DNA from 4 places in the Enterobacter sp. C4G1 genome. Region 3 is predicted to be linked to each of the others. Evidence: predicted binding sites of a transcription regulator. Region 3 holds the regulator's gene; each other region holds the start of a gene.
What was found. Region 3 encodes CRP, which controls carbon source genes, mostly activating them, when cyclic AMP is high. Its sites were predicted from a motif close to ATGTGANNNNNNTCACAT; they were not measured.

Region 1: the regulator CRP is predicted to act here: its motif matches at 2,826-2,843, upstream of cdd (cytidine deaminase).
Region 2: the regulator CRP is predicted to act here: its motif matches at 5,255-5,272, upstream of udp (uridine phosphorylase).
Region 4: the regulator CRP is predicted to act here: its motif matches at 4,253-4,270, upstream of hpt (hypoxanthine phosphoribosyltransferase).

Annotation. Positions count from the first base shown of each region.
Region 1 is NZ_JBQVVV010000002.1:1,434,298-1,441,642, reverse strand. It holds gene ACT9TW_RS20805 (glutamine synthetase family protein) at 1-916, opposite strand, end outside; gene sanA (outer membrane permeability protein SanA) at 1,037-1,756, opposite strand; gene cdd (cytidine deaminase) at 1,884-2,768, opposite strand; gene ACT9TW_RS20790 (CidB/LrgB family autolysis modulator) at 2,897-3,592, opposite strand; gene ACT9TW_RS20785 (CidA/LrgA family protein) at 3,589-3,984, opposite strand; gene ACT9TW_RS20780 (ParD-like family protein) at 4,170-4,388, shown strand; gene map (type I methionyl aminopeptidase) at 4,369-5,148, shown strand; gene dusC (tRNA dihydrouridine(16) synthase DusC) at 5,214-6,146, shown strand; gene ACT9TW_RS20765 (carbohydrate porin) at 6,501-7,345, shown strand, end outside.
Region 2 is NZ_JBQVVV010000001.1:875,916-883,260, forward strand. It holds gene ubiB (ubiquinone biosynthesis regulatory protein kinase UbiB) at 1-1,334, opposite strand, end outside; gene ubiJ (ubiquinone biosynthesis protein UbiJ) at 1,331-1,936, opposite strand; gene ubiE (bifunctional demethylmenaquinone methyltransferase/2-methoxy-6-polyprenyl-1,4-benzoquinol methylase UbiE) at 1,950-2,705, opposite strand; gene rmuC (DNA recombination protein RmuC) at 2,772-4,229, opposite strand; gene udp (uridine phosphorylase) at 4,370-5,131, opposite strand; gene ACT9TW_RS04245 (dienelactone hydrolase family protein) at 5,391-6,197, shown strand; gene ACT9TW_RS04250 (beta-glucoside-specific PTS transporter subunit IIABC) at 6,378-7,345, shown strand, end outside.
Region 3 is NZ_JBQVVV010000001.1:657,484-664,828, forward strand. It holds gene ACT9TW_RS03245 (triphosphoribosyl-dephospho-CoA synthase) at 1-41, opposite strand, end outside; gene mdcA (malonate decarboxylase subunit alpha) at 41-1,696, opposite strand; gene ACT9TW_RS03255 (hydrolase) at 1,925-2,947, shown strand; gene ACT9TW_RS03260 (YheU family protein) at 2,944-3,162, shown strand; gene ACT9TW_RS03265 (phosphoribulokinase) at 3,194-4,063, shown strand; gene ACT9TW_RS03270 (OsmC family protein) at 4,130-4,534, opposite strand; gene crp (cAMP-activated global transcriptional regulator CRP) at 4,845-5,477, shown strand; gene ACT9TW_RS03280 (YccS/YhfK family putative transporter) at 5,535-7,345, shown strand, end outside.
Region 4 is NZ_JBQVVV010000001.1:1,899,984-1,907,328, reverse strand. It holds gene ACT9TW_RS09155 (polysaccharide deacetylase family protein) at 1-444, opposite strand, end outside; gene ACT9TW_RS09150 (PTS sugar transporter subunit IIA) at 508-948, opposite strand; gene ACT9TW_RS09145 (ABC transporter permease) at 1,053-1,823, opposite strand; gene ACT9TW_RS09140 (ABC transporter ATP-binding protein) at 1,820-2,746, opposite strand; gene can (carbonate dehydratase) at 2,854-3,516, shown strand; gene hpt (hypoxanthine phosphoribosyltransferase) at 3,588-4,124, opposite strand; gene ACT9TW_RS09125 (glucose/quinate/shikimate family membrane-bound PQQ-dependent dehydrogenase) at 4,331-6,718, shown strand; gene cueO (multicopper oxidase CueO) at 6,845-7,345, opposite strand, start outside.

The sequences.
Region 1 (7,345 bases), on a different contig from region 3:
GCATCATGCCATTGAGTTCCTCGGCGGGTGAGGCAAACACGTTTTCGCCGTGAATATTATTCAGACTGAAATGGAAATGCAGACCACTACCGGACTGAAGGCTAAAGGGTTTAGCCATAAAGCTGGCCTGAAGACCGTTTTTGTCGGCGACAAAGCGGGTCAAACGGCGTAACGCCAGCACGTTATCGCACGTCTCAACCACCCGATGACTGTGCCTGAGGTTCAGTTCGAACTGGCCGGATTCAGCCTCAGCTACGATCCCGGTGAGTGGGATATGCTGGCAATGTGCCAGCTGTTCCAGCTCATCAAACAGTGCCGCGTGTGCCGCTGAGGTGTCCATATGAAAGCAGCCCTGATTTTGCGGATCCTGAGCGCCTTTCCCCGTCAGATAGAACTCAACTTCCGGCGCAATCACCGGGAAAAGCCCATGCTGGTGGAAGCGTTCAAGGACATTCTGCAATATCACGCGGGGTTCAAACGGACAGTCTTCCCCGTTAGCGTCTTTCATCGTCAGGAGGATCTGCGCGCTGTGCTGCGGATCGTGCAAAGAAGGGCGTAGGGAGCCGGCGACCGGAAGGCATAGCCGGTCTGGCTCATCATGAAGAGGTGCGGAAATCTTCCCTTTCTGATCCATCGAATAGACCGAGAGGGGGAAATAGCAGCCGTTTTCGAGACTCAGCATGTTATCCACTGAAAGCCGCTTACCGCGCATAATGCCATTGATATCGTTCAGGTAAACGTCAATGTGTTTTGTCTGCGGGTAACGCTCCAGATAATCCGCCACTTCCACCGAAAACGTGTGCTTCATGGCAGCCATTTTCTCATCGAAATAGAGGCCGGAATTATGGGGCCCCGGAAGAGATAAGCCCGGAAAGTTGAAGTAGTGGCGGATATTTTTCAGGAAAAAAGCGTTCATTATTGAGTTCATAGTCATTCTTCAATGAAGCCGTAACGGCAGTGAACTCAGCTTAAAAGGGCGGGTGTAAAGGAGGGATAAAAAGAGTGGCTGGTGTCGTAAAGAAAGAATAAAAGAGGGCTATTTTTTCTCTTTTTTCTGCATATCCAGCAATTGCTCAGGTGTCACCGCCGGGTAACCTTGCGCATCTTCGGGGACTTCGTGCATCGCCGGGATCGGCACCAGCGGGCCTAAGAAGCGCGGTTCACGTTTGAATATGTACAGGTCGGCCAGCGCGCCAAAACGGGCTCCAAACTCACGTACGCGTACGCTAAGCATGTCTTTAGGTGATGGCACGGCGTAACACTGGGCCTGAATACCCATATGCAGCGCGATAAACAGCGCCCGTTCGCAGTGGAAACGCTGGGTGATGATGATGAAGTCGTTAGTGTCGAACACCTTGCGAGTCCGCACGATAGAGTCGAGGGTACGGAAACCGGCATAGTCGAGCACGATATCGGCCGGATCGACGCCTGCGGCAATCAAATCCTTACGCATCGTTACCGGCTCGTTATAGCTTTGCAGTGCGTTATCACCGCTGAGCAGCAGGTAATTCACCTTGCCGCTGTTGTAGGCGTTAAGCGCGCCCTGAATACGGTAACGGTAATACTGATTGATAACGCCAGTGCGATAGTACTTGGCGGTGCCGAGCACCACGCCAACCTGGCGGTAAGGGAGGTCTTGCAGGTCATCAAAGATGTAGGGGGCGGTTTTCCAGCTCATCCAGCGGTCGAGGCCAAGCGCAGTCAACAGCAGTATGCCGACCAGGACAGACAGGCTGTAAAAAACGCGCTTTAACATGCAGATGGCTCGTTCCGAAGATGGGATTTCACTCAGGCTACTTTACCCGTCCGGTAAGAGCAAGAAACAGCGATTCAACTGAGGGGTTTTTCATCAGATATGCGGGCATTTCTGCCCGCACTCAGTATTACGCAAGCAGTACACGATCAATGGTGGTACAGCCGAGCGCTTTCAGCGTGGCGGCGGTCGCATCCCACTGGATCAGCGGTGCATCGGCAATTTCTGCCAGAATCGCGCGCTGGATATCAGGGTAATCGTATCCGTTCAGGTTCAGCAGGTTCAGTGCGCCTTGCAGAGGCGGCAGCGTTGGGTTGAATGCCGCATTTTCAGCGTAACTGCCGCTAAAGATGCGGCCATCACGGCACTGAAGCGCCACACCGCTTGGTGATTTGCTGTATGGGGTATGGCTTTTATTTGCAGCAGCAATTGCCGCTTCACTCAGCGCGTCACCGGAAAGCGCAAAGCCATGATCCTGCTCGTCCATCAGCAGTGTTTTGATATCGAGATCTTTTGGACCGAAGGCGTCTGGCAGGTAATCTCCCAGGGTGTGCGGTGCACGGCCTGGCAGGTTGATACGCAGTTGCAGCCCGCTGTTCAGTTCATTCATAAACTGGCGACAGTGACCACACGGGGTGTAGTTTACGGTAATGGCACTCAGCGCTGTTTCACCACGAAGCCAGGCGTGGCTGATGGCACTCTGCTCTGCATGAACCGTTTGCTGCATGGTCGCGCCGAGGAATTCCATATTCCCGCCGAAATACCAGGTTCCGCTCACGCCGCGAGCAATGGCACCAACGTTGAAGTGGGAGAGATCGGCGCGGGCACAGGCGGCAGCCAGCGGCAACAGTGCGAAAGCCAGCGCGTCTTCGTCCAGCCCCGTCGCCTGTTTAAGCGTCGTGACGTGCTCTGCCGTCAGCAGGGCGGGGAAATGCTCATCCGCCAGAACCGGGGCCAGGGCTGACTGCAAATTCTCTGCAAGCTGGGCGAAAGCGGCTTGAAAACGTGGATGCATGGCGATGCCTCATAAAGGTTAATGGATCGGTAGTGTACGGAGCCGTCAGGGCTTAATATGTGATCCAATTCTCATTATGTATGCAACTTATGAAAACAAAATGAAATTTGCGCGACGCATCGCAAATTTTACCCCACAACGGCCAGAATAATCGGGAACAGGAATGGCGCAATCAGGGAGGTCATGATCCCGCAGATCACCAGCGCCAGCGAGCTAAATGCACCTTCCTGATAATCCATCTCAGCGCAGCGCGCGGTGCCCAGGGCGTGTGAGGCGGTACCCATCGCCAGGCCACGGGCGGCCTTAGTCCGGATTTTCATGAGATTCAGCAGAGTATGGCCAAATACCGCACCCAGAATACCGACAAAAATGACGCACATGGCGCTGATCGCCGGAATGCCGCCGATGCTGCCACCTACGGCCATCGCAATAGGCGTGGTGACGGATTTCGGCAAAATAGAAGCGGCAATTTGCGCAGATGCCCCCATCAATAGCGCGACGGAAGTCCCGGTGATCATCGCTACCAGGCTACCGACAAAACAGATGGTGATGATGGATTTCCAGCGCGCGCGGATCTGATGTAACTGTTCATATAAAGGAAAGGCGAGTGCGACAACGGCAGGTTGCAGCAGGTCGTTTAAAATTTTGCTGCCAGCGAAATAGCGCTCATACGGGATGCCCGTCAGCAGCAGAAACGGAATAATCACCACCATTGCTACCAGCAGTGGGTTAAGTAATGGCATCTTAAAACGTACGGCAAGTTTACGTGCGGCGAAGAACACGACCAGCGTTAACGGCAGCGACCACCAGATATTGGCCATCATTTTTTTGTTTTCTCCCCAACCACTTTACGTTCGCCGTGAACCAGATGCGAACTCCAACTGACTACCAGGAAAACCACCAGCGTGCTTATCGTGCAAGACACAACGATGGGGCCGAACTGGGCTTTGAGCAAATCAAAGTACTGCATCACCCCGACACCGATAGGCACGAACAGCAGGGCCATATAGCGGATGAGCACAAAGCAGCCAGGGTTGACCCATTTTGCCGGCAGGATTTGCAGCGCCAGCAGAACAAACAGGATCAGCATCCCGATAATGCTGCCAGGAATGGTGATAGGAAGCAGCGACGCGAGGAAAATCCCGGCGTAGAGGCAAGCGTAAATCAGGACGAATGCGCGCAAGTACTGCCAGATGATATTCAATGATTTGCTCATGGTGAAAGTCCTTGATGAAACGCATTCATCATACAATTAAACCCGGAAATGTGCCACGGATCACATCATGAATTTTGAGCATACCAGACATTCCTGAATGGAACGTCGGGCATTTCCACAAATGGACAGGGCGCCGGTTAAATGAGAATATATGATTCATATATGAATCGTAACGGTATGTATAAATGGGAATCGTAAAAATATCTGACCTGCTGCATGACGACATCCGCGATGCCAGCAAGGCTATGTCGCGCTCGGTGAACGCGCAGGCCGAATACTGGCTCCGTCTGGGGATGCTGTGCGAACTCTATCCTGAACTCAATTACCAACAAATTAAGATGATGATGCTGAAATCAGGATCCGACCGTCTGCTGGAGGTGATCAATGCCGTCAATAATCATTAAAACGGCTGATGAGCTTGCAACGCAGCGCCATGCCGGCGAACTGCTTGCCTCCGTGTTTACCATGTTAGACGGATTTATCCAGCCCGGGGTCACGACGATGGCAATCAACAACCGGGTGGAAGATTTTATTGTTAATGAGCTGCACTCCCGCCCGGCCAGTAAAGGGCAGTATGACTTTCCGTACGTGCTGAACACCTCGGTAAACGAGGTCGTCTGCCACGGGATCCCGAAAGAGTCGGAGCACCTGAAAATCGGGTCAATTGTCAACGTGGATATCACCCTTGAGAAAGGCGGCCTGATTGCCGACTCCAGCAAAATGTACCTGATTGGTGACGTGTCACCGCTGGCGCGTCGGCTGGTGAAAAAAACCTATGAGGCCATGTGGAAGGGGATCAAGGCGGTGAAACCTGGCGCAACGCTTGGGGACATTGGCCACGCCATTCAGTCGCATGTTGAAGGCAACGGCTACAGCGTGGTGCGCGAATATTGCGGACACGGTGTGGGTAAAGAGATGCACGAAGATCCGCAGGTGCTGCACTACGGCAAACCGGGTGAAGGCGCGGTGCTGAAAGAGGGAATGGTGTTTACCATTGAGCCGATGGTGAACCAGGGTGACAGCCGGATCAAAACCAAAAAAGATGGCTGGACGGTGGTCACCCGCGATAAAAAACTGTCGGCCCAGTGGGAGCATACCATTGCCGTCACAGCCGATGGTTTTGACGTCCTTACTCTGCGGCCTGACGAGACGATCCCGGATTAACCTCCGGGCTTTCAACATACCTGGAGAGCGGCTACTATAGCGCGTCTTTTTTCACAGGTACTGATATGCGTGTTTTACTGGCCCCAATGGAAGGCGTGCTCGATTCCCTCGTACGCGAACTTCTGACCGAGGTGAACGATTACGATCTCTGCGTGACGGAGTTTTTGCGCGTGGTCGATATGTTGCTGCCAGCAAAATCATTCTACCGACTCTGCCCGGAGCTGCATCGTCAGAGCCGTACCACCTCTGGCACGCTGGTGCGTATTCAGCTGTTGGGTCAGTATCCTGAATGGCTGGCGGAAAACGCCGCCCGCGCGGTTGAGCTTGGCTCGTATGGGGTTGATCTCAACTGTGGCTGTCCGTCTAAGCTTGTGAACGGCAGCGGCGGCGGGGCGACCTTGCTCAAAGATCCGGAGCTGATTTACCGTGGCGCGAAAGCCATGCGTGAAGCCGTGCCCTCACATTTGCCGGTGACGGTAAAAGTGCGCCTGGGCTGGGACAGCGATGCACGGCAGTTTGAAATCGCCGATGCGGCGCAGCAGGCCGGGGCCACCGAGCTGGTGGTGCATGGTCGCACCAAAGAAGATGGCTACAAAGCCGAACGCATCAACTGGCAGGCAATTGGCGAGATCCGCAAAAGACTCACCATTCCCGTTATCGCCAACGGCGAAATCTGGGATTACGCCAGCGCGCAGGCCTGTCTGAAAGAGACCGGCTGTGATGCGGTGATGATTGGGCGTGGCGCCCTTAACGTGCCGAACCTCAGCCGGGTGGTGAAATACAATGAGCCACGCATGGCCTGGCCGGATGTCGTCACCTTACTGCAAAAATATACCCGCCTGGAAAAGCAGGGGGATACCGGTTTGTATCACGTCGCGCGGATTAAACAGTGGCTGAGTTATTTGCGTAAAGAATATTCTGAGGCGCTGGGATTATTCCAGGAGATCCGCACGTTACAGACATCGGCGGATATTGCACGCGTCATTCAGTCAAAATAATAAGCGTTAATTTGCTCACACTTTTTTAATATATAAAACAAATCCGGTTTTCAATGTGGCACGAGGGTGTTAAGGTGCCACTGTTTTCAACGCAGGATTGTTACTGGTTAACAGGCAAAACCTAAGCGTTCCACGGCACTCATCGCTGTGGAACGCTTAGGTTTTTTTTTGCCTGTCATTTACGCAGGAGAGACATTTGCCTTAACGCGATACGCAGAAATAAAGCAGGACACCATTTGTGGTTATTGAATAACTGCACGGGCTGCTATTACCAAAATAAATTTAATGATGACAGGCGATATATAAATTGCCTGCGACCGGTTACGCACTAAATACTCAATCACAGGTTTAATTATGGCATATAAAAATATTCACTATAAGCTGTGCGCACTTGCCTTATTGACGGTTTCTCCTTTGTCGATGGCGCAGGAGTGGAACGGGACGGTGTTAGGTTTTGAAGCGCCGCCCGACCCGATCCTGGGCGATATGCTCGGTATTCGTAAGATCCTCAATGACAACGGGTTTACCTACAATCTGGGCTATCTGAATGAAATCGGCTGGAATGGCGGCGGCGGTTACAACCACGACTCCCATGTGGCCTATATTGACCAGTTTGCATTGACCTTCAATCAGGATCTGGAACGCTGGACCGGCATCCCGGATGCACGCATCGAAGGGAATATCGTCAACCGTAATCACAACGACGATCTCACCACCAAACGTGTGCAGGATCCGCGCGTCAACTTTAATGACCTGACCCAGGAGAGTTGGGGAGGGCAGTCCATTACCCGTCTGGGCTGGCTGACCTTTGCCCGTAGCTTTGATGACCGTCGCCTGACCTGGCGTATCGGAATGATGAACAAGGTGCAAACCTTCGACCAAATCATCCCGTGTGATTTCCAGATGCTCTCCCAGTGCGGCGGGAAATCGGCCAACTCGCTGACCTGGAACAACTGGAACGTCCACACCTGGGGCACCACGCTTGAGTATAAAGTGACGCCAACCGTTACCTTAAAAGGCGGTGTGATGGAGCAAAACCCGGATGCCTCCAGCCGTAACCACGCCTGGAGCTGGTCAACGAAGGGCAGCCAGGGCGTCTTACTGCCGGTTGAAATCGAAGCCCGTCCGCTGATTAACGGGCTGCCGGGGGCGTACAACCTGGGCGTGGTGTTTACCAATGCGCCACAGGCTGACCTCTA
Region 2 (7,345 bases), 220 kb from region 3:
GCCGGAATGCCGACCTGATCCTTAATCCAGGATTCGAGGAAAGGTTTCGCGGTCTTCCACAAGTCTAACTGAGGATAGAGCTGACGGCCTACGCCCTCAACGTAAAGTAATGTTTTCTGGAGTAAAACTAACTGCGGCTGAACTTCCATATTAAAGCGGCGCGCGGTGTTAAACAGGTTCAGCAAAACATGGCCGAATGAGATTTCCGCCAGCGGTTTTTCGAAAATCGGCTCACACACGGTACGGATAGCGAACTCGAACTCTTCAACGTTAGTATCTGGCGGAACCCAGCCAGAATCCACGTGCAGCTCAGCAACCTTACGGTAGTCGCGGTTGAAGAATGCGATAAAGTTTTCCGCGAGATAGCGCTTATCTTCTTTGTTCAGAGAGCCCACGATACCGCAGTCAATACCAATGTATTTCGGGTTTTCCGGGTGCTCATAGCTGACGAAAATATTGCCCGGATGCATATCCGCATGGAAGAAGCTGTCTCGGAACACCTGGGTGAAGAACACTTGCACTCCGCGCTCGGCCAGCAGCTTCATGTTGGTTCCCTGGTTTTCGAGAGCCACCACGTCAGATACTGGAATGCCGTAGATACGCTCCATTACCAGCATATTCTGGCTACAGTAGTCAGAGTAGATCTCAGGAACATACAGCATCGGGCTGTCTTCAAAGTTACGACGCAACTGGATGGCGTTTGCCGCTTCACGCAGCAGGTTGAGCTCATCAATCAGCGTTTTTTCATACTCGCGCACAACTTCCATTGGACGCAGGCGTCGACCGTCCGGCAGCAGACGTGGAACCCAGCGCGCAAGGCGGTAGATAAGCTTCATGTCCGCCTTGATAACCGGCAAGATGTCCGGGCGGATCACTTTAATAACGATCTCTTTGCCATTTTCTTTCAGGCGTGCCGTATGCACCTGGGCAATCGAGGCCGATGCCAGCGGCTGAATTTCAAAATCGTCAAACCAGGTTTCAACGGGGATATTCCCCATTGCTTCTTCGATTTGCTGCTTTGCTCGCGCACCGTCAAAAGGCGCTACGCGATCCTGCAATAACGCCAGCTGATCGGCGATTGTAGGCGGGAAGAGATCCCGGCGGGTGGAGAGCATCTGCCCAAACTTGATCCATACCGGGCCAAGCTCCTGCAACGCCAGACGCAGGCGTTCACCCAGCGGCTGATCCTTGTGGCGATTTGGCATCCAGAACAACATCCGTCGCCAGATTCGAAGCGGCAGAGTGATACGCATTTTGGGGATAAGCTCGTCGAGCCCGTAACTCAAAAAGGTGTGGACGATAAAATAGAGGCGCCGAATTTCACCAGGCGTCATTTGCCCTCCAGTTTTTCCAGCCGTTTGGTTAGCGCGTCAACCGCACGTTCGACAGCAGCAGTTTCTTCCGCAAACCATGCCACTTCAAGTGGCCCCGGAGCCATGCGCCACTCTTCGGTCAACACTTCTGCCGCGTAGCGCTGTTGGCGCTGAACAGTTTTGCGCAGAAATGCCGAACCACCATGAATGACTTTGCTGATCCCTTCGGCGGCGATGTCGCCAATATAAGGTGCAAGCAACTCTGCCGGGTCGAACTCGGCAAGATCGCTTAACGCAACGAAGTTCTGCACGACCTGAATGTCACCTTCGACTTCCAGCTCGCCGCTACGGATAAGCGCAGTCAGCTGCTGGCGGTCGCGCAGTTTTGGCACCACGCTCATATGCGTGATGACCGAGCAGTCGGCCTCACCTTCCCACTCACCCAAAACATCAAGCTGGCGTTCACTGAACACCAGCACCAGCGGCGTAGAGAACTCTTTTAAAACAATACGTAACACCTTTCCGTTGAGCCGCTGACGCGCAGTTTTTAGCGCCGGAGCACGGTAAAGAAAGGCATTCAGAGCATTCTCGATGCCTGCGGTGACTAAGGGTTTAAATGGCACGGGATACCTCCACTCAGAACTTGTAACCGCGATGCAGCGCGACGACACCCGCCGTCATGTTGAAGTATTCAACGTTTTCAAATGCGGCATCCTGCATCATTGCTTTTAAGGTGTCCTGATCCGGGTGCATTCGGATAGATTCAGCCAGATAGCGATAGCTTTCTGCATCGTTCGCCACCAGCTCACCAATGCGCGGCAGCACGTGGAACGAATAGGCATCGTAGGCTTTACTCAGCGGCTCGATAATCGGTTTGGAGAATTCGAGCACCAGCAGGCGTCCACCCGGCTTCAGCACGCGGTACATGGAACGCAGCGCTTTGTCTTTCTCGGTGACGTTACGCAGGCCAAACGAGATGGTGATGCAGTCAAAGGTGTTGTCCGGGAACGGCAGCGCTTCAGCGTTCGCCTGTACATATTCAACGTTACCCACAACGCCGATGTTACGCAGCTTCTCACGTCCCATTTTCAGCATGGAGTCGTTAATATCTGCCAGCACTACGCGACCGGTTTCGCCAACCAGACGTGAAAACTTCGCCGTCAAGTCGCCTGTACCGCCCGCTAAATCCAGCACCGTTTGCCCACGACGCACACCGCTACAGTCGATGGTGAAGCGTTTCCACAAGCGATGAATGCCGAATGACATCAAGTCATTCATCACATCGTACTTCGCCGCCACGGAATGAAATACGTGGGCCACCATGTCAGCCTTCTGCGCTTTAGCAACAGTCTGAAAGCCAAAGTGCGTCGTGTCTTGTGAATCGTCAACCATCTCAGAGCCTGCTTATCAGTCAAATGTCCGTGAAGTGTAACAGATTGGGCGCGTTTGCCCTACGGTTCAACCACCGTGAAAGAAACGATTCGGCGGTTCAGAAGGTGACAAATCCGCGGCTAAATCGTTGTCTTCGCTGTCTGTATTTTGCACACCAGCCCCTTCTCGCAGGCGATATTCATCGTCCTGAGCGGTAGCCTGTTCAACCATTTCAGGATTAATCTCGCGCTTAACCTCCACCCCCAGGCTACGGAATGCCTCTGCTTGCGCCAGCAGGTTGCCGCGCCCGGAAGAGAGCTTTTTCATCGCCTGGCGGTAGTTATCCTGCGCGCGATCGAGGCTCTGCCCAACAGAGGACATATCGTCCACAAACAGGCGCATTTTGTCGTACAGCTTGCTGGCGCGATCGGCAATTTGCTGTGCGTTACGGCTTTGGTGCTCGTAGCGCCAGAGGTTTGCAATCGTCCGCAGCGCCACCAGAAGTGTCGTGGGGCTCACCAGCATAATGTTATTTTTCAATGCTTCGGTTATCAGTTCGGGCTGTCTGTCGAGCGCCAGCAGGAATGCAGGCTCAACCGGAATAAACATCAGCACGTAATCCAGGGAGCGTAACCCCGGTAGCTGCTGATAGTCTTTGCGGCCCAGCAGACGAATGTGGTTACGGACAGAGGTGATATGCTCTTGTAACGCAGACTCACGGATGTAATCGTCCTCGGCATTGAAGTAGCGTTCGTACGCCACCAGCGTCATTTTGGCGTCGATAACGACATCTTTGCCCTGCGGCAGGCGCACAATGACATCAGGCTGCATCCGCGAGCGGGCATCGTTTTCGATGCTGACCTGCGTTTCATACTCGTACCCTTCACGCAGGCCAGAAGCCTCCAGCACGCGGGTCAGTACTACTTCACCCCAGTTGCCCTGTGCTTTGTTGTCGCCTTTAAGCGCACGCGTCAGGTTAACCGCCTCTTGCGCCATCTGCGCGTTCAACTGCTGGAGATTACGAATTTCATGCGCCAAAGTGTGGCGTTCGCGCGCCTCCTGGCCAAAGCTGTCCTGCACCTGGCGGCGAAAACCGTCCAGCTGTTCACGCAGCGGTGTGAGCAGGCTGTTCAGGCTTTGGCGGTTTTGTTCGTCAACACGGCGGTTGCTGTGCTCAAAAATGCGGTTCGCCAGGTTTTCGAACTGTTCGCTCAGGCGCTGCTCGCTGTTGATCATCTGGCGGATTTTGTCTTCCGCATGGAGTTGGGTCGATTCAAGACGGGTGGTGACTTCACGGAGATCGGCTTCCAGTGAGGTATTGATATCACGCAGATTGCGCAGTTCGTTATTGAGCAGCTCACACTCGTCGCGCCAGTGCCCGCTCTGGGCAAGCTGTTGTTTCGCGGCGCTGAGCTCAGCGACCATCTCTTCGCGTTCTGCCAGTTGATCGGCTTTATGCTGCGCGTGCTGATAGCTGGATATGAGCCAGCCTATTCCCACGCCCACCAGCGCAATCACTGCATAAATCAGGATTGAGATATCCACAATGCCCCCTGCATCAACGTTTTACCCGCATAAAATAGAATTGTGCTGTATGAACGTCCAGTTTGAAAGGGTTTTCCTGCGAGGCGCTACGCAAAAAAGAAAAGGCCGAACGAGTCGGCCTTTTATTGAAGAAGTGAGGACTAGATCAAGCGGCGAGCCGCTTCAACCACAATTTTCACCGCATGGCTTTCGGTCTGCTTCATGGTTTCAGCGTTCGGGATCTCTTGCTGAGTACGGTTAACGATAACACCCGCCACCATACCGGCACGCAGACCCTGGCTTGCGCACATGGTCAGCAGCGTTGCAGATTCCATTTCGTAGTTCATCACGCCCATAGACTGCCACTCTTCCATGGAGCCTTTGAAGCGGCTCACTACGCGGCCAGAGAAGGTGTCGTAACGCTCCTGGCCCGGGTAGAAGGTATCGGAAGAGGCGGTAACGCCGATGTGCGTTGTTGCGCCCACAGATTTCGCGGCTTCAACCAGCGCAGTGGTGCATTCGAAATCCGCCACTGCCGGGAATTCCATTGGCGCAAAGTGCAGGCTTGCACCGTCCAGACGCACGGACGCGGTCGTGACCAGCACGTCGCCCACATTGATATGTGGCTGAATTGCGCCGGTGGTGCCGATACGCAGGAAAGTACGGATACCCAGCTGCGCCAGCTCTTCAACGGCAATAGAAGTAGACGGGCCGCCGATACCGGTAGAACACACGATCACCGCTTTACCATCCAGCTCTGCGCGCCAGGTGGTGAATTCACGATGGGATGCCAGCTTAACCGGCTTATCCATCAGCGCGGCGATCTTTTCCACACGCTCTGGATCGCCAGGGACGATAGCGAGCGTAGCCCCTTGTAAATCGTTTTTAGTGAGGCCGAGATGAAAAACATCAGACTTAGACATAGGTGACTCCTCTGTGGGTCGGTTTGTCAGAAGAAGTAAAACGGTACTTTACAGAAGCAGTGTGCGTAATTTCGTGACGAATCTCACCATGAATGAAAATGATTGCAGTTTATTTCCATAAATAAGTGATCAACATCACATTAACAATGTTATACCGTGGTGTGTTGCACAAAAGATAGACCGTTTAAGGCACTGTGAGTTGTTAACCTTGTGACTATATTTACCTTTGCGCTAACTCAACATTGGTACGGAGAATGCCATGACTGAAAAAACCGGTTTTGCACCTGCTGCGGCCCCTCATGCTTCAACCATTGTCACTACTCCCGAAGAAGCCATTACTGCAGGAGAGACATCCATTCCCTCACAGGGGGATAACATGCCGGCTTACCATGCGCGCCCGAAATCGGCCGATGGCGCTCTGCCGGTCGTGATTGTGATACAAGAAATTTTCGGCGTACATGAGCATATTCGCGATGTTTGCCGTCGACTGGCGCTGGAAGGTTATCTGGCCATCGCACCAGAGCTCTATTTCCGCCAGGGCGATCCAAATGACTACAGCGATATCCCGACGCTATTCACTAATCTGGTCAGCAAAGTCCCGGACGCGCAAGTGCTGGCGGACCTGGACCATGTCGCCAGTTGGGCGGCGCGTAACGGCGGCGACCCACATCGGTTGATGGTGACCGGTTTCTGCTGGGGCGGTCGCATCAGCTGGCTGTACGCCGCGCATAATCCGCAGCTCAAGGCTGCCGTGGCGTGGTACGGCAAGCTGGTCGGCGAAAAAACGCTGAATTCACCTAAGCAACCGCTGGATATCGCCGTGGATCTTAACGCCCCGGTGCTGGGTTTGTACGGCGGCCAGGATACCGGCATTCCACTTGATACCGTAGAAACCATGCGTCATGCGCTGCGGGCGGCAAATGCGAAGGCGGATATCGTGGTTTATCCCGATGCAGGACATGCTTTTAACGCGGATTATCGGCCGAGCTATCACGAAGAATCCGCCAAAGATGGCTGGCAACGAATGCTGGCGTGGTTCCGACAATATGGCGCTAAAAAGGGTTAAGCGGCTCACAAATTGATGCATGAAGCGCCTGTGTTGTTTGACTTTTAAGCACAATCTGGCCGATATACAAAGCACAGGCGTGTAACTACGAGCCGTAGGCAAGACCTGAAGCCCCTCTCCTCTTTCGAGTGGAGAGGGGCTTCAGGTCTTTTTTTTTGCTCTGGAGACAGGGGCCAGAACATGAACCACTTGCAAACTGCGCTGGACATCATCGCCCTGGTTGGCGGTGCTGAGAATATCGAACATATCGAACATTGCTCCACCCGCTTGCGGTTGAGCCTGTATGACAACAGCAAGGTCAACGAAACGGCGCTGACAAACATCGACGGCGTGTTGGGCGTTCGCGTCAACGTGCAGTGCCAGGTGATCATCGGTCACGAAGTGGTACAGGTGTTTGATGCGGTGCGTTCTCTGGTGGGCTCGCCGCAGGCCGGTGGGCAGCACACACCTGCCAGAGTCAGCCGCGGGGCGCAGATTGTCGATTTTGTCATTAGCGTTTTTCAGCCGCTGGTGCCGGCAATTGCTGGCGGCGGGGTGCTGAAATCCCTGCTGCTGTTGCTGGATGTGATGGGCTGGCTGAGCCGCAACAGTTCAACCTACAAGGTTCTGGATAACATCGGCTCTGCACCGCTCTATTTCCTGCCGATTCTGGTAGCGATCACTACCGCCATGAAGCTCAAAGTGAACGTGCTGGTTGCGGTGTCTGCCGTGTCGGTCATGGTGTTGCCTGCCATGACCAAACAGCTTGCCGAAGGAACGGCATTTATGTCGTTCGACCTGCGCAACGTGGCGTATGCCTCACAGGTGTTTCCGGCGATCCTGTGCGTGCTTTTTTACGCCCAGACCGAAAAGCTGTTTAACCGCTACTCACCCGGTGCGCTGCGCATTTTCCTCTCGCCGATGCTTTCTCTGCTGGTCACCGTCCCTGTTACCCTGCTGATCCTGGGGCCACTGGGTTATGAGCTGGGTGCCGGGCTGGCAACGGTCATTTTGTGGCTGTACGGAAAACTGGGTTTTGTGGCAACCGGGCTGCTTGCCGCCGCCCTGCCCTTTATGGTCGCCGCCGGGATGCACAAGCCGATGCTGCCCTACGCCGTCGCCTCTATGAGCCAGTTCGGGCGTGAGATGCTCTACCTGCCTGCATCGCT
Region 3 (7,345 bases):
TCGGCACCGCCTTCAACCTGAATCTGGGGCAGAAGTTTCATTACCAGCTCCGGAATTTCGCAGGTGGGTTGTAAAGACCGCCGGACCATTCAACCAGGTCAGACACGCTACCTGCCGCCAGCAGAGAGCGGGTGGCGTCGGTGCGGCGAATACCCATATCTTCCGGGTAAACCACTTTGCCGCTCTGGCGCAGTTCCGCCACGCGTTTAGCGTCAACGCCCAGACCGATGTCGGTGATACCGGCAACTGCGGCCACCATGGCGCGACGTTCTTCGAGGTCTTTCGCACGATAGAGGTAGGCAATCCCCTCTTCCGTGAGCACGTGGGTAACGTCATCGCCGTAGATCATCACCGGTGCCAGTGGCATCCCGGAGGCTTTAGCCACCTCGACAGCATCGAGTTTTTCCACGAAGGTGGGTTTCGCACCGGCCTGGAAGGTTTCGACCATTTGCACGACCAGTTTTTTACCGCGCTGCATTGGGTCAGGCTCGGTGATCATGTTCAGCCAGGCTGGCGTGGCGTGACGACGACCGTGCGGGTCATGGCCCATGTTTGGCGCGCCGCCGAAGCCGGAAAGACGACCACGCGTGACCGTTGAGGAGTTGGCGTAACCGTCAACCTGCAAGGTAGAACCGATAAACATATCCACCGCGTACTGACCCGCCAGCTGGCAGAAGGCACGGTTGGACCGCATAGAGCCGTCAGCACCGGTAAAGAAGACGTCAGGACGGGCGCGGATATACTCTTCCATTCCCAGCTCACCGCCGAAACAGTGCACGCTTTCCACCCAGCCGCTTTCAATTGCCGGAATAAGCGTAGGGTGCGGGTTCAGCGTCCAGTGTTTACAGATTTTTCCCTTCAGACCGAGCTGTTCGCCATAGGTGGGCAGCAGCAGCTCAATCGCAGCGGTGTTAAAGCCAATCCCGTGGTTCAGGGACTGCACCTGATGTTCCGCGTAGATGCCTTTAATCGCCATCATCGCCATCAGGATGTGTTCCTGCTTGATCAGACGCGGGTCTCGGGTAAACAGCGGTTCGATAAAGAACGGTTTATCAGCTACGACAACGTAATCAATCCAGGAGCCAGGAATATCAACACGCGGCAGGTCACACTCGTCGTCCACCAGCTCGTTAACCTGCGCGATAACAATCCCATCATGGAAGGCAGCGGCCTCTACCAGCGCCGGAGTATCTTCGGTGCTGGCACCGGTGTAGAGGTTGCCTTTGCGGTCGGCTTTGAAACCAGCAATCAGCGCCACGTTTGGCGAAAGGTCGACATACAGGCGGGAATAAAGCTCGATGTAAGTATGGATGGCACCAATTTCGAGTTGCCCGTCTTCGAGCAGCTGCGAGATACGCAGGCTTTGCGTCCCGGAGAAGGAGAAGTCCAGCTTGCGGGCGATACCTTTCTCAAAGATATCCAGATGTTCGCTACGCCCGACGCTTGGCATGATCATATGCAGGTCGTGGACGATTTGCGGGTTCACTTCAGCAAGTGAGCGAGAAAGGAAATCCGCCTGCTTCTGGTTGTTGCCTTCCAGGACGACTTTGTCGCCAGGGGCGATCAGTTTTTCCAGCATGGCGACAAGATCGCCGGTTGGCAGTACCTTGCCCTGCACCGGTACGGATGCCAGACGACGCGCTTTCTCACTGCGTCGCGTGTTCCATTGCCGGGTGGGTGTTTGCCCAGATAACATTATTAACCTCCTGATTCAGCTAATCATTTTGATTTGCCTAACGCTGAATAAAGTGTGCACTCTGGTGAGAAACGCATCAATTAAGCGCAGAGCTTAATCATTAGCCTGAGAGTAATAATCAGCGTAAAGATTTGTGATCGGGATCAGTTCATGTTTCGGAAAAACAGGCTAAACGGGGTACAATTCGGAAGGTATAGTAAATAACTGACAAGAATCAGCATCGCCGTTATGACCCAAATCATCCCATCAGACTTCGACATTGCAGCCGAAGAGAGCGCAGAATTTGTGCCCATGCGTGGCGTAGCCAATCGCCATTTGCAGACCATGTTGCCGCGCCTTATCCGCCGCAAGGTTCAGTTCACCCCACACTGGCAACGTCTGGATTTGCCGGACGGGGACTTTTTGGATCTCGCCTGGAGCGAAGAGCCGGAGCAGGCTAAACATAAACCCCGTCTGGTGGTGTTTCATGGTCTGGAAGGCAGCCTGTACAGCCCATATGCACATGGTCTGATCCAGGCGGCGAAAGAACATGGCTGGCTCGGCGTGGTGATGCATTTTCGCGGGTGCAGCGGCGAGCCAAATCGCCAGAAGCGCATTTACCATTCAGGCGAAACCGAAGATGGCACCTGGTTTTTACACTGGCTGAGTGATAATTTTGGTACGGTGCCCACGGCGGCCGTAGGCTATTCGCTGGGCGGTAATATGCTGGCCTGCCTGCTGGCAAAAGAGGGCGACACGGTTCCTCTGGACGCTGCGGTGATTGTCTCTGCCCCATTTATGCTGGAGCAGTGCAGCTACCATATGGAAAAAGGGTTTTCCCGGGTGTATCAGCGTTATCTGCTCAACCTGCTGAAGGCCAATGCCGCGCGTAAGCTCAAAGCCTACCCGGACACCCTGCCGGTGAGCCTGCGTCAGCTGAAGAAGGTGCGTCGTATTCGCGAGTTCGACGACTTGATCACCGCCAAAATTCACGGTTTTGCCGATGCGATAGATTACTATCGCCAGTGCAGCGCCATGCCGCTGTTGAGCAAAATCACCAAACCAACGCTTATCATCCATGCTAAAGATGATCCGTTCATGGATCATCACTCCATCCCCGCGCAGGAATTTCTGCCCGCCAACGTGCAGTACCAACTGACCGAACATGGCGGCCACGTTGGCTTTGTCGGAGGCACGCTCAGACGCCCACAGATGTGGCTGGAAACACGCATTCCAGCCTGGCTCACCGCTTTTCTGGACGGTAAAAAATGATTATCCCCTGGCAGGAACTGGCGCCCGAAACGCTCGATAATCTTATTGAAAGCTTTGTATTACGCGAAGGCACAGATTATGGTGAACAAGAACGTTCGCTTGAACAAAAGGTCAACGATGTAAAGCGCCAGCTCAAAAGTGGCGAGGTGGTGCTGGTATGGTCTGAGCTGCACGAAACGGTCAATATCATGCCCCGCAATGCCTTTCACGACTGACCTTTAACACTATTCCAGTCAGGGAGTTGCTATGTCTGCCAGACATCCGGTTATTGCCGTTACAGGCTCAAGTGGTGCGGGTACAACCACCACCAGCCTCGCCTTTCGCAAGATTTTCGCGCAACTTAATTTACGGTCCGCAGAGGTAGAAGGCGATAGCTTTCACCGCTACACCCGCCCTGAAATGGATATGGCGATCCGCAAAGCTCGCGATCTCGGCAAACACATCAGCTATTTTGGGCCAGATGCGAACGATTTCGGTCTGCTGGAGCAGACTTTCAAAGAATACGGACAGACCGGAAAAGGCCAGTCGCGGAAGTATCTGCACACCTATGACGAAGCCGTTCCCTGGAACCAGGTACCAGGGACATTCACCCCCTGGCAGCCTCTTCCCGAACCTACCGACGTGCTATTTTATGAAGGATTACATGGCGGCGTGGTGACCACGCAGCATGATGTGGCGCGCCACGTGGACCTGCTGGTCGGCGTTGTGCCGATTGTGAACCTGGAGTGGATCCAGAAGCTGACGCGCGATATCAGCGAGCGCGGTCATTCACGTGAAGCGGTGATGGATTCGGTTGTTCGTTCGATGGAAGATTACATTAACTTCCTGACGCCGCAGTTCTCACGCACCCACATCAACTTCCAGCGCGTGCCGACGGTAGATACCTCCAACCCGTTTGCGGCCAAAAGCATTCCTTCACTGGACGAAAGCTTTGTGGTTATTCATTTCCGCAATCTCGAAGGCATTGATTACCCCTGGCTGCTGGCCATGCTGCAAGGCTCATTCATTTCGCATATGAATACGTTGGTGGTGCCGGGCGGGAAAATGGGGCTGGCGATGGAACTGATTATGTCACCGCTGGTGCAGCGGTTGATGGAAGGTAAGCAGATCGCGTGATCCTTTTCCCTCTCCCCGTGGGAGAGGGTTAGGGTGAGGGCATCAACGCGTATGATGCCCCTTGCATTACGCCTCGATCACTTCATACGAATGCGTGATTTTTACCGCTTTCTCCAGCATTAACGCCACAGAGCAATATTTCTCCGCAGAAAGATCCACCGCGCGTGATACCGCAGCGTCTTTCAGCTCTTTGCCGGTCACAATAAAATGCAAATTGATGTGCGTAAACAGGCGTGGCGCTTCTTCACGGCGTTCAGAAGTGAGTTTTACTTCGCAATCCGTCACGTCATGACGACCTTTTTGCAAAATCGACACCACGTCAATTGCGCTGCAACCACCCGCCGCCATCAGCACCATCTCCATTGGGCTTGGTGCTTTATCGCCGGAATTCCCATCCATTAAAATCTGGTGTCCGGAAGCGGATTCGCCCAGGAACGTTAAACCTTCAACCCATTTCACACGCGCTTGCATATTCATTAACTCCAACGTTGCATTTTTGGTGACAGATTACGCGTACGTTACATTTCTCGCAACGGAAGGCGACCTGCATCATGCTGAAGCGAGACACCAGGAGACACGCGACAAAAGCTATGCTAAAACACTCTGGATGCTACAGTAATACATTGACGTTACACATGTATGCAGAGGACATCAAACTTTACTGGCTGCGACTATTACGACAGCCGACTTCCCAGGGTATGGGTAAGAATTCGATTGCAACCCCAGAGTCTGGATGCATCTTATGACTCTGGTGACAGCTTATAACAGAGGATAACAGCGCATGGTGCTTGGCAAACCGCAAACAGACCCGACTCTCGAATGGTTCTTGTCTCATTGCCACATTCATAAGTACCCATCGAAGAGCACGCTGATTCACCAGGGTGAAAAAGCGGAAACGTTGTATTACATCGTCAAAGGCTCGGTGGCAGTGCTGATCAAAGATGAGGAAGGGAAAGAAATGATCCTTTCTTATCTGAACCAGGGCGATTTCATCGGTGAACTGGGCCTGTTTGAAGAAGGCCAGGAACGTAGCGCCTGGGTTCGTGCAAAAACCGCGTGTGAAGTGGCCGAAATCTCCTACAAGAAATTCCGTCAGCTGATTCAGGTTAACCCTGACATCCTGATGCGTCTTTCTTCGCAGATGGCTCGCCGCCTGCAAGTCACGTCTGAGAAAGTGGGTAACCTCGCCTTCCTGGACGTAACGGGCCGTATCGCTCAGACTCTGCTGAACCTGGCGAAACAACCAGACGCAATGACCCACCCGGACGGAATGCAAATTAAAATTACCCGTCAGGAAATTGGTCAGATCGTGGGTTGCTCCCGTGAAACAGTGGGCCGTATTCTGAAAATGCTCGAAGACCAGAACCTGATCTCCGCCCACGGTAAAACCATCGTGGTTTACGGAACACGTTAATTCCGGTCAAACGGCGTGCCATCGCAAGGTGTCACGCCGTTTTTGTCTCTACTCCCCATGTGGCGCAGGCTAATTTATCACCCGGAAGTTAACTACGCACTGCGACAAACGCTGGTGTTGTGCCTTCCTGTGGCCGTGGGTTTGCTGCTGGGCCATCTGCAACAGGGTCTGTTGTTCTCCCTGGTTCCTGCCTGCTGCAACATTGCAGGTCTGGACACACCGCATAAACGTTTCTTCAAGCGCCTGATTATTGGCGGCTGTCTGTTTGCAGGCTGTAGCCTCGCTGTACAACTGCTGCTTGCCCGTGATATTCCGCTTCCCCTGATCCTGACCGTACTGGCCATGACGCTTGGCGTGACCGCTGAAATCAGCGCGCTACATGCCCGGTTGCTGCCCGCGTCGTTGATTGCCGCCATCTTCACGCTGAGCCTCGCCGGGAATATGCCGGTGTGGGAGCCGCTACTCATCTACGCGCTGGGAACCCTGTGGTACGGCGTGTTCAACTGGATCTGGTTCCGCCTGTGGCGCGAACAACCGCTGCGCGAATCGCTCAGCCTGCTCTACGTGCAGCTTGCCGACTACTGCGAAGCCAAGTACACCCTGCTCACTCAGCATACGGATCCGGAAAAATCGCTGCCGCCGCTGCTGGCGCGCCAGCAAAAAGTCGTCGATCTGATTAGCCAGTGTTATCAGCAGTTGCACATGCTCGCCGCCAATAAAAATCATGACTATAAGCGACTGCTGCGTATCTTCCAGGTCGGTCTGGATTTACAGGAACATATCTCTGTGAGCCTGCATCATCCGCAGGAGGTGCAAAAGCTGGTCGAACGTAGCCACGCCGAGGCGGTGATCCGCTGGAACGCCCAAACCGTGGCAGCGCGCCTGCGCATTCTCGCTGACGATATCCTGTATCACCGCTATCCCACGCGTTTTAACATGGACAAACAGCTGGGGGCGCTGGAGAAAATTGCCCATCAACACGCGGAAAACCCGGTGGGCCAATTTGCGGCGTGGCACTTCAGCCGCATCGCCCGTGTCCTGCGGACTCAGCGGCCACTTTACCCCCGTGACCTGATGGCCGATAAACAAAAGCGTCTGCCGCTGCTGCCAGCCCTGAAAAGCTATCTGTCACTGAAATCTGCCGCGCTGCGTAATGCCGCGCGTATCAGCGTGATGCTTAGCACCGCCAGTCTGATGGGCGTCGCGCTGCACTTACCGAAACCGTACTGGATCTTAATGACCGTGCTGTTTGTTACGCAGAACGGTTACGGTGCTACGCGGGTGCGCATTCTGCACCGGGCAGGTGGCACAATCGCGGGGCTTATCATTGCTGGGGTGACGCTGCACTTCCACGTACCGGAAGGCTATACGCTGCTGGGGATGCTGGCTGTCACCATGGTGAGCTACCTGATTATTCGCAAGAACTATGGCTGGGCGATGGTGGGCTTTACGGTCACTGCGGTATACACCCTGCAACTGCTCACGCTCAATGGCGAACAGTTTATTCTCGCCCGCCTGGTCGACACCCTGATTGGCTGCCTGATTGCCTTTGGCGGCCTGGTCTGGCTCTGGCCCCAGTGGCAAAGCGGGTTGTTGCGCCAGAACGCCCATGATGCGCTGGAAGCAGATCAACAGGCGATACGCCTGATCCTGAGCGATGATCCACAGCCTTCGCCGCTGGCGTATCAGCGCATGAAGGTTAACCAGGCACATAACGCCCTGTTTAACTCACTGAACCAGGCGATGCAGGAGCCGGGCTTTAATTCCCACTATCTGGCAGACATGAAACTGTGGGTGACGCACAGCCAGTTTATCGTCGAGCACATTAACGCCATGACCACGCTTGCACGCGAGCACACGATGCTGAC
Region 4 (7,345 bases), 1.2 Mb from region 3:
ACGGTCTTTAAGCTTGTTCAGGATCGGGTAGCGGAGATTGGCGCTTAAGGTCCCGAAAGGAGCGCTGCTGTTGTCAGCGGCGTTATAAACCGGCGTGTCTTTCCAGGTGACCAGATTTTGATTACTGAGCGGTTTATTCAGATCGCCCAGGCCATCTTCAACGCGCTTCTTGCCCTGCACAGGCTCCAGATGCCCCTTGTCGATAAAACCCGTGCCGAAACCGAAGCGGAACTCATAGTAATCTGCCGCCGCAGGCACCACGGCCAGGATCTGCCCGGCACGCACGTTGCCAACGTTGACCACGTCATTACCCACCTGCCCCCAGATCGCCGCATCTTCGGTGGTTTGCATGTATTGTGCAGGCAGTCTTTGCTGACTTAATAAACTGGCAGAACTGATGCCGGAAACGAACAACAACAGCAGGAATAGTAGACGCGTTAGCATTGGATCGTTATCGATACGAAAAAACTGATGTCATTGTAGCAAAAGAGACATCAATACCAATGTTTAATTCTTATACAGGTTGTGAAGCAGGACGAAAGGAGGATTTTTCTGTTGCTGATGCCACAAGCTGCTGACGCCCGGCGTACCTTGCGCCACGATAGCCTCGCGAAACCCGGCGCTGCCGAGTGTTTCTCGCTGCGGGTACATTAGTTCCAGCAACGGCAGGCTAATTCCTGAAATCACTTCGCAACAATCGTGCTTATGGCTCATCAATGCCGCCGTACGATAGGGGGCAGCGCCGGATTTATCGGTAAGAAAGATAACGCCGTCGCCGGTGTCGGTTTCATGCAGGGCGTCGCACATCATGCGGCTGAGCATATTGGTGCTTAAGCCACGCCAGTAATTGACCGCCCGACATTGCGCCAGCGGACCAAATTTAGCGTCAAGCTTGTCCAGCATATCCTGCGCCTGTTCATCGTGGCAGGTGATGACCCATCCCAGCATAACTCCCTCCTTAGCAGGCGAGTAGTTTAGCCCAGTGAAGGTTAGCTTACGGTGATAACTGTCAAAGAAAAGCGCCCGGCAACGGATTGTCGCCGGGCCGAAGGTTAGCTACGCAGACCGCGCCCACGTTGGATCAGATACCAGCACAGCAGGTAGAAGGCGAGGATAAACACCACCAGCACCGCAACGGTAGTAAACAGCGGCACGTCGGTAATGCCGAGGAAACCAAAGCGGAAGCCGCTTATCATGTACACGATCGGGTTCAGGTGCGACAGCGCCTGCCAGAACGGCGGCAGCAGCGTCAGGGAGTAGAACACCCCGCCCAGATAGGTCAGTGGCGTCAGCACGAAGGTCGGGATCAGGCTGATGTCGTCGAACGTCTTGGCGAATACGGCGTTCAGCAGACCGGCCAGCGAGAACAGGATCGCCGTCAGCAGCAATGTTAGCGCCACAAACAGCCATGAATGCACCTGGAACGGGACAAAGAACAGCGAAATCGCCGTGACCAGGATACCCACGCACAGACCACGCGCCACGCCACCCCCCACGTAACCGGCAATGATCACATGCGTAGGCACAGGTGCGACCAGCAGTTCTTCAATGTTGCGCTGGAACTTGGCGCTAAAGAATGATGACGCAACGTTGGCATAGGCGTTGGTAATCACCGCCATCATGATCAGGCCAGGAACGATAAACTGCATATAGGTGAAGCCGTGCATTTCACCAATTCGCGAACCAATCAGGTTACCGAAAATGATGAAGTACAGTGTCATGGTGATGACCGGCGGCACCAGGGTTTGCACCCAGATGCGCATAAAACGATTAATCTCTTTCGCCCAGATGCTTTTCAGCGCGACCCAGTAAAGATGCGTCATGCCTTGTCTCCTTGTTTCTCATGAACCAGAGAGACAAACAGCTCTTCCAGTCGGTTGGCTTTGTTACGCATACTTAATACCTGCACGCCTTGCGCACTCAGCTGGGCGAACACGCTGTTGATCCCCTGCTCTCTCAACACTTCCACTTCCAGCGTCGAGGTATCGACCAGACGATATTGATAGCCTTCCAGCTTTGGCAGCGGGCTTTTCGGTGCCAGGTCGAGGATAAAGGTTTCTGATTTCAGCTTAGAAAGCAGATCTTTCATCGAGGTGTTTTCCACCAGCTCCCCGTTCTGGATGATACCGATATTGCGGCAGAGCATTTCAGCTTCTTCGAGATAGTGGGTCGTCAGAATAATGGTGGTGCCTTTATCGTTAAGATCTTTCAGGAACCCCCACATTGAGCGACGAAGCTCGATGTCCACACCGGCGGTTGGTTCATCGAGGATCAACAGTTTTGGTTCATGCATCAGCGCACGCGCAATCATCAGACGGCGCTTCATCCCGCCGGATAACATCCGCGCACGTTCGTTGCGTTTTTCCCAGAGATCGAGCTGTTTGAGGTACTTTTCGCTACGCTCAAGCGCGTCTTTGCGCTCCACGCCGTAGTAACCCGCCTGGTTCACTACGATCTGTTGTACGGTTTCGAAGGGGTTAAAGTTGAACTCCTGCGGCACCAGCCCGAGCTGGCGCTTGGCGTTAACGACATCTTTTTGCAGGTCGTAACCAAACACGCTCACCCTGCCGGATGACTTGTTCACCAGAGAACTGATAATCCCGATGGTGGTGGATTTCCCTGCGCCATTTGGCCCCAGAAGCGCATAGAAATCACCCGCCTCTACTTTGAGATCTATTCCGCGCAGCGCCTGAACGCCGCCCGGATAGGTTTTTTTAAGCTGTTCAAGCTCCAGTGCAATCGCCATGAATTAGACTTACCTATAGTTCTGACACACGTTGTGTGGTTTCATTAAAAGTCGGGTTACCCTATAGTAGCGCAACGCAATCACTCGGTTACAGGTCGTTAACCTCCATGAATGACATAGATACACTCATCAGCAACAATGCACTATGGTCAAAGATGCTGGTGGAAGAGGACCCCGGTTTTTTCGGGAAACTGGCGCAAGCGCAGAACCCGCGCTTTCTATGGATTGGATGTTCCGATAGCCGCGTTCCGGCAGAGCGTCTGACCGGCCTCGAACCGGGCGAATTATTCGTTCACCGCAACGTAGCCAACCTGGTCATTCACACGGATCTTAACTGTCTCTCGGTTGTTCAGTATGCCGTCGATGTACTGGAAGTCGAGCACATCATCATTTGCGGCCACTACGGATGTGGTGGCGTCCAGGCTGCGATAGAAAACACTGAGCTGGGCTTAATCGATAACTGGCTGCTGCACATCCGCGATATCTGGTTCAAACATAGCTCACTGCTAGGCGAAATGCCGCAAGAGCGTCGGCTTGATACCCTGTGTGAGCTAAACGTCATGGAGCAGGTCTATAACCTGGGCCACTCCACGATTATGCAATCTGCCTGGAAACGCGGGCAGAAGGTATCTATTCACGGCTGGGCGTACGGTATTCATGACGGGTTACTGCGTAATCTGGAAGTGACCGCTACCAACCGCGAAACGCTGGAACAGCGCTATCGCTCGGGCATTGCCAACCTCAAACTCAAGCACGTAAACCATAAATAAAGCCTGAGGTTTTCTCCCTCTCCCGGTGGGAGAGGGCTGGGGTGAGGGCATCAGCCCGCACCCAATCAACATTACTCGTCCAGCAGCACAACTTTCCCGACATACGGCAGATGGCGATAACGCTGGGCGTAGTCGATACCGTAACCCACCACGAATTCGTCAGGGATAGAGAAACCGACAAACTCAACCGGCACCTGCACTTCACGACGGGTTGGTTTATCCAGCAGGGTGCAGATCGCCAGGGATTTTGGTTCGCGCAGGCTCAGGATCTCGCGCACTTTAGAGAGCGTGTTGCCGGAGTCGATGATGTCCTCAACGATCAACACATCTTTGCCACGAATATCTTCATCCAGGTCTTTAAGGATTTTCACATCACGGGTTGTGGACATGCCGCTGCCGTAGCTGGAGGCGGTCATAAAATCGACCTCATGTGACACCTGCACTTCACGGCACAAGTCTGCCATGAACATAAAAGAGCCACGCAACAAACCAACCAGCACCATTTCGCTGCCGCTGTCTTTGTAATGTTCGGTGATTTGACGGCCCAGTTCGGCGATACGCGCTTTGATCTCCGCTTCCGGGATCATCACTTCAACAGTATGTTTCATATTACTAACCATATGATTTTAATAAAAATCGCTCAATGCGGATGAATCTGCGTCCGGCATCGATTCACAAGCCACCCATTATAACAGCAAATGGATAGCCCTGGCGCATGAGTTATAAAAAGCAAATTTTGTGATTCCGATCACACTTGTTAATACCTATAATTAATTGCTAGCAAATAATTAACAAAACTGACGAGTACTTTTCTATGGCTGAAACAAAAACTCAACAGTCGCGTCTACTGGTGACATTAACAGCAGCGTTCGCAGCCTTCTGCGCGCTGTATCTGTTAATCGGTGGCGTCTGGCTGGTCGCTTTAGGCGGTTCCTGGTACTACCCGATTGCAGGTCTGGTTATGGTTGCCGTAACCGTCCTGCTGTTGCGTAGAAAACAATCAGCACTGTGGCTTTATGCCGCATTACTTCTCGCAACCATGATCTGGGGCGTCTGGGAAGTCGGCTTCGACTTCTGGGCACTGACGCCACGCAGTGACATCCTCGTGTTCTTTGGTATCTGGCTGATCCTGCCGTTTGTCTGGCGTCGCCTGATTGTTCCTTCCAGTGGCGCCGTCGCCGCACTGGTGATTGCCCTGCTTATCAGCGGTGGCATCCTCACCTGGGCTGGCTTCAATGACCCACAGGAGATCAAAGGCACGCTGAACACGGAATCCACGCCTGCCGCGGCTATCTCTCAGGTTGCCGATAGCGACTGGCCTGCGTATGGTCGTAATCAGGAAGGTCAGCGTTACTCTCCACTGAAGCAGATCAACGCCGACAACGTGAAGGACCTGAAAGAAGCCTGGGTCTTCCGTACCGGCGATGTGAAGATGCCTAACGATCCAGGTGAACTGACCAACGAAGTGACGCCAATTAAAGTTGGCAACATGCTTTATCTGTGTACCGCGCACCAGCGTCTGTTCGCGCTTGATGCGGCTACCGGTAAAGAGAAATGGCACTTCGATCCACAGCTCAACTCTAACCCTTCATTCCAGCATGTGACCTGCCGTGGTGTTTCTTACCATGAAGCGCGTGCCGATAATGCCAGCCCGGATGTGGTCGCTGACTGCCCTCGCCGCATCATGCTGCCGGTGAACGATGGACGACTGTTTGCAGTTAACGCCGAAACGGGCAAGCTGTGCGAGACCTTTGCCAACAAAGGTGTCCTGAATCTGCAAACCAACATGCCGGATACCACGCCGGGTCTGTATGAACCGACCTCGCCGCCGATCATCACCGATAAAACTATCGTGATTGCCGGTTCGGTAACGGATAACTTCTCTACCCGCGAAACCTCTGGCGTTATCCGTGGTTTTGACGTGAACACCGGTAAACTGCTGTGGGCCTTCGATCCGGGCGCGAAAGATCCAAACGCGATCCCATCGGACGAACACACCTTTACCTTTAACTCACCGAACTCCTGGGCACCAGCAGCGTATGACGCGAAGCTGGACCTGGTCTACCTGCCAATGGGTGTGACCACGCCGGATATCTGGGGCGGCTATCGCACACCAGAGCAGGAGCGTTACGCGAGCGCTATCGTGGCGCTGAACGCGACCACCGGTAAACTGGCATGGAGCTACCAGACCGTTCACCACGATCTGTGGGATATGGACATGCCATCCCAGCCGACGCTTGCCGACATTACCGTTAACGGCAAAACCGTTCCGGTAATTTATGCACCAGCGAAAACGGGTAACATCTTCGTACTGGATCGCAGCAACGGTAAGCTGGTTGTTCCTGCACCGGAAAAACCGGTTCCTCAGGGGGCAGCAAAAGGCGATTACGTCAGTAAAACGCAGCCGTTCTCTGACCTGAGCTTCCGTCCGAAGAAAGACCTGAGCGGTGCAGACATGTGGGGTGCCACCATGTTTGACCAGCTGGTCTGCCGCGTGATGTTCCATCAGCTGCGCTACGAAGGTATCTTCACACCACCTTCTGAGCAGGGCACGCTGGTCTTCCCGGGTAACCTGGGGATGTTCGAATGGGGCGGGATCTCCGTTGACCCGAACCGTCAGGTAGCGATTGCCAACCCGATGGCGCTGCCGTTTGTCTCTAAACTGATCCCACGCGGCCCGGGTAACCCAATCGAACCGCCGAAAGACGCGAAAGGTACCGGGACCGAATCCGGTATTCAGCCGCAGTATGGCGTGCCGTTTGGCGTAACCCTGAACCCGTTCCTGTCACCGTTCGGCCTGCCGTGTAAACAGCCTGCATGGGGTTATATCTCCGCGCTGGATCTGAAAACCAACCACGTCGTGTGGAAGAAACGTATTGGTACGCCTCAGGACAGTATGCCGTTCCCGATGCCGGTTCCTGTGCCGTTCAATATGGGGATGCCAATGCTGGGTGGCCCAATATCCACCGCTGGCAACGTACTGTTCATCGCGGCAACCGCTGATAACTATCTGCGCGCGTACAACATGACCAACGGTGAGAAACTGTGGCAAGGCCGTCTGCCAGCAGGCGGACAGGCAACACCGATGACCTATGAAGCGAATGGCAAGCAGTACGTAGTCATCTCTGCGGGTGGTCATGGTTCGTTTGGCACGAAGATGGGCGACTATATTGTCGCGTATGCCTTGCCTGACGCAAAATAAAAGCAAAACGGCAACGAAAGTTGCCGTTTTTAGTATTTGTTCCCTCTCCCTGTGGGAGAGGGCCAGGGTGAGGGCATCAGGCCGCACCTTTATTGCCGGGTAAGGCGCAGTCGCCACCCGGCTTTTTTATACGGTAAAACCGAGCATCATCCCCGTATCTTCATGCTCCAGCAGATGGCAATGCGCCATATAGGCGAACTCCTTCGGCGCGTCGTGCGCGAACTTCACCAGCACCTCGCTCACACCACCTTCAACCCGCACCGTGTCTTTCCAGACGGAACGATGTGCCTCTGGCGCTTTACCATTCTCTGAAAGAATGCGGAACTGCGTGCCGTGAATATGGAACGGATGCAGCATCATGTCACCTTCACCAGAAATCACCCAACGTTCAAACTGCCCTTTCGTGGCAGCAAACATCGGCGTATTCATATCGAACGCTTTGCCGTTGATCATGTTGGCGTTATGGAAGTCAAAACCCTGTCCCCCGTGGTTCATTTTCCCCATTCCGCCCATGCTGCCGTGATCCATATTCATATGGCCCATCATCTGCCCATGTTGCATCCCGGCCATCGCCTGATTGCCATATTTCGTCATCAGGGCCTGCATCCCCATCATATCGAGCATCGG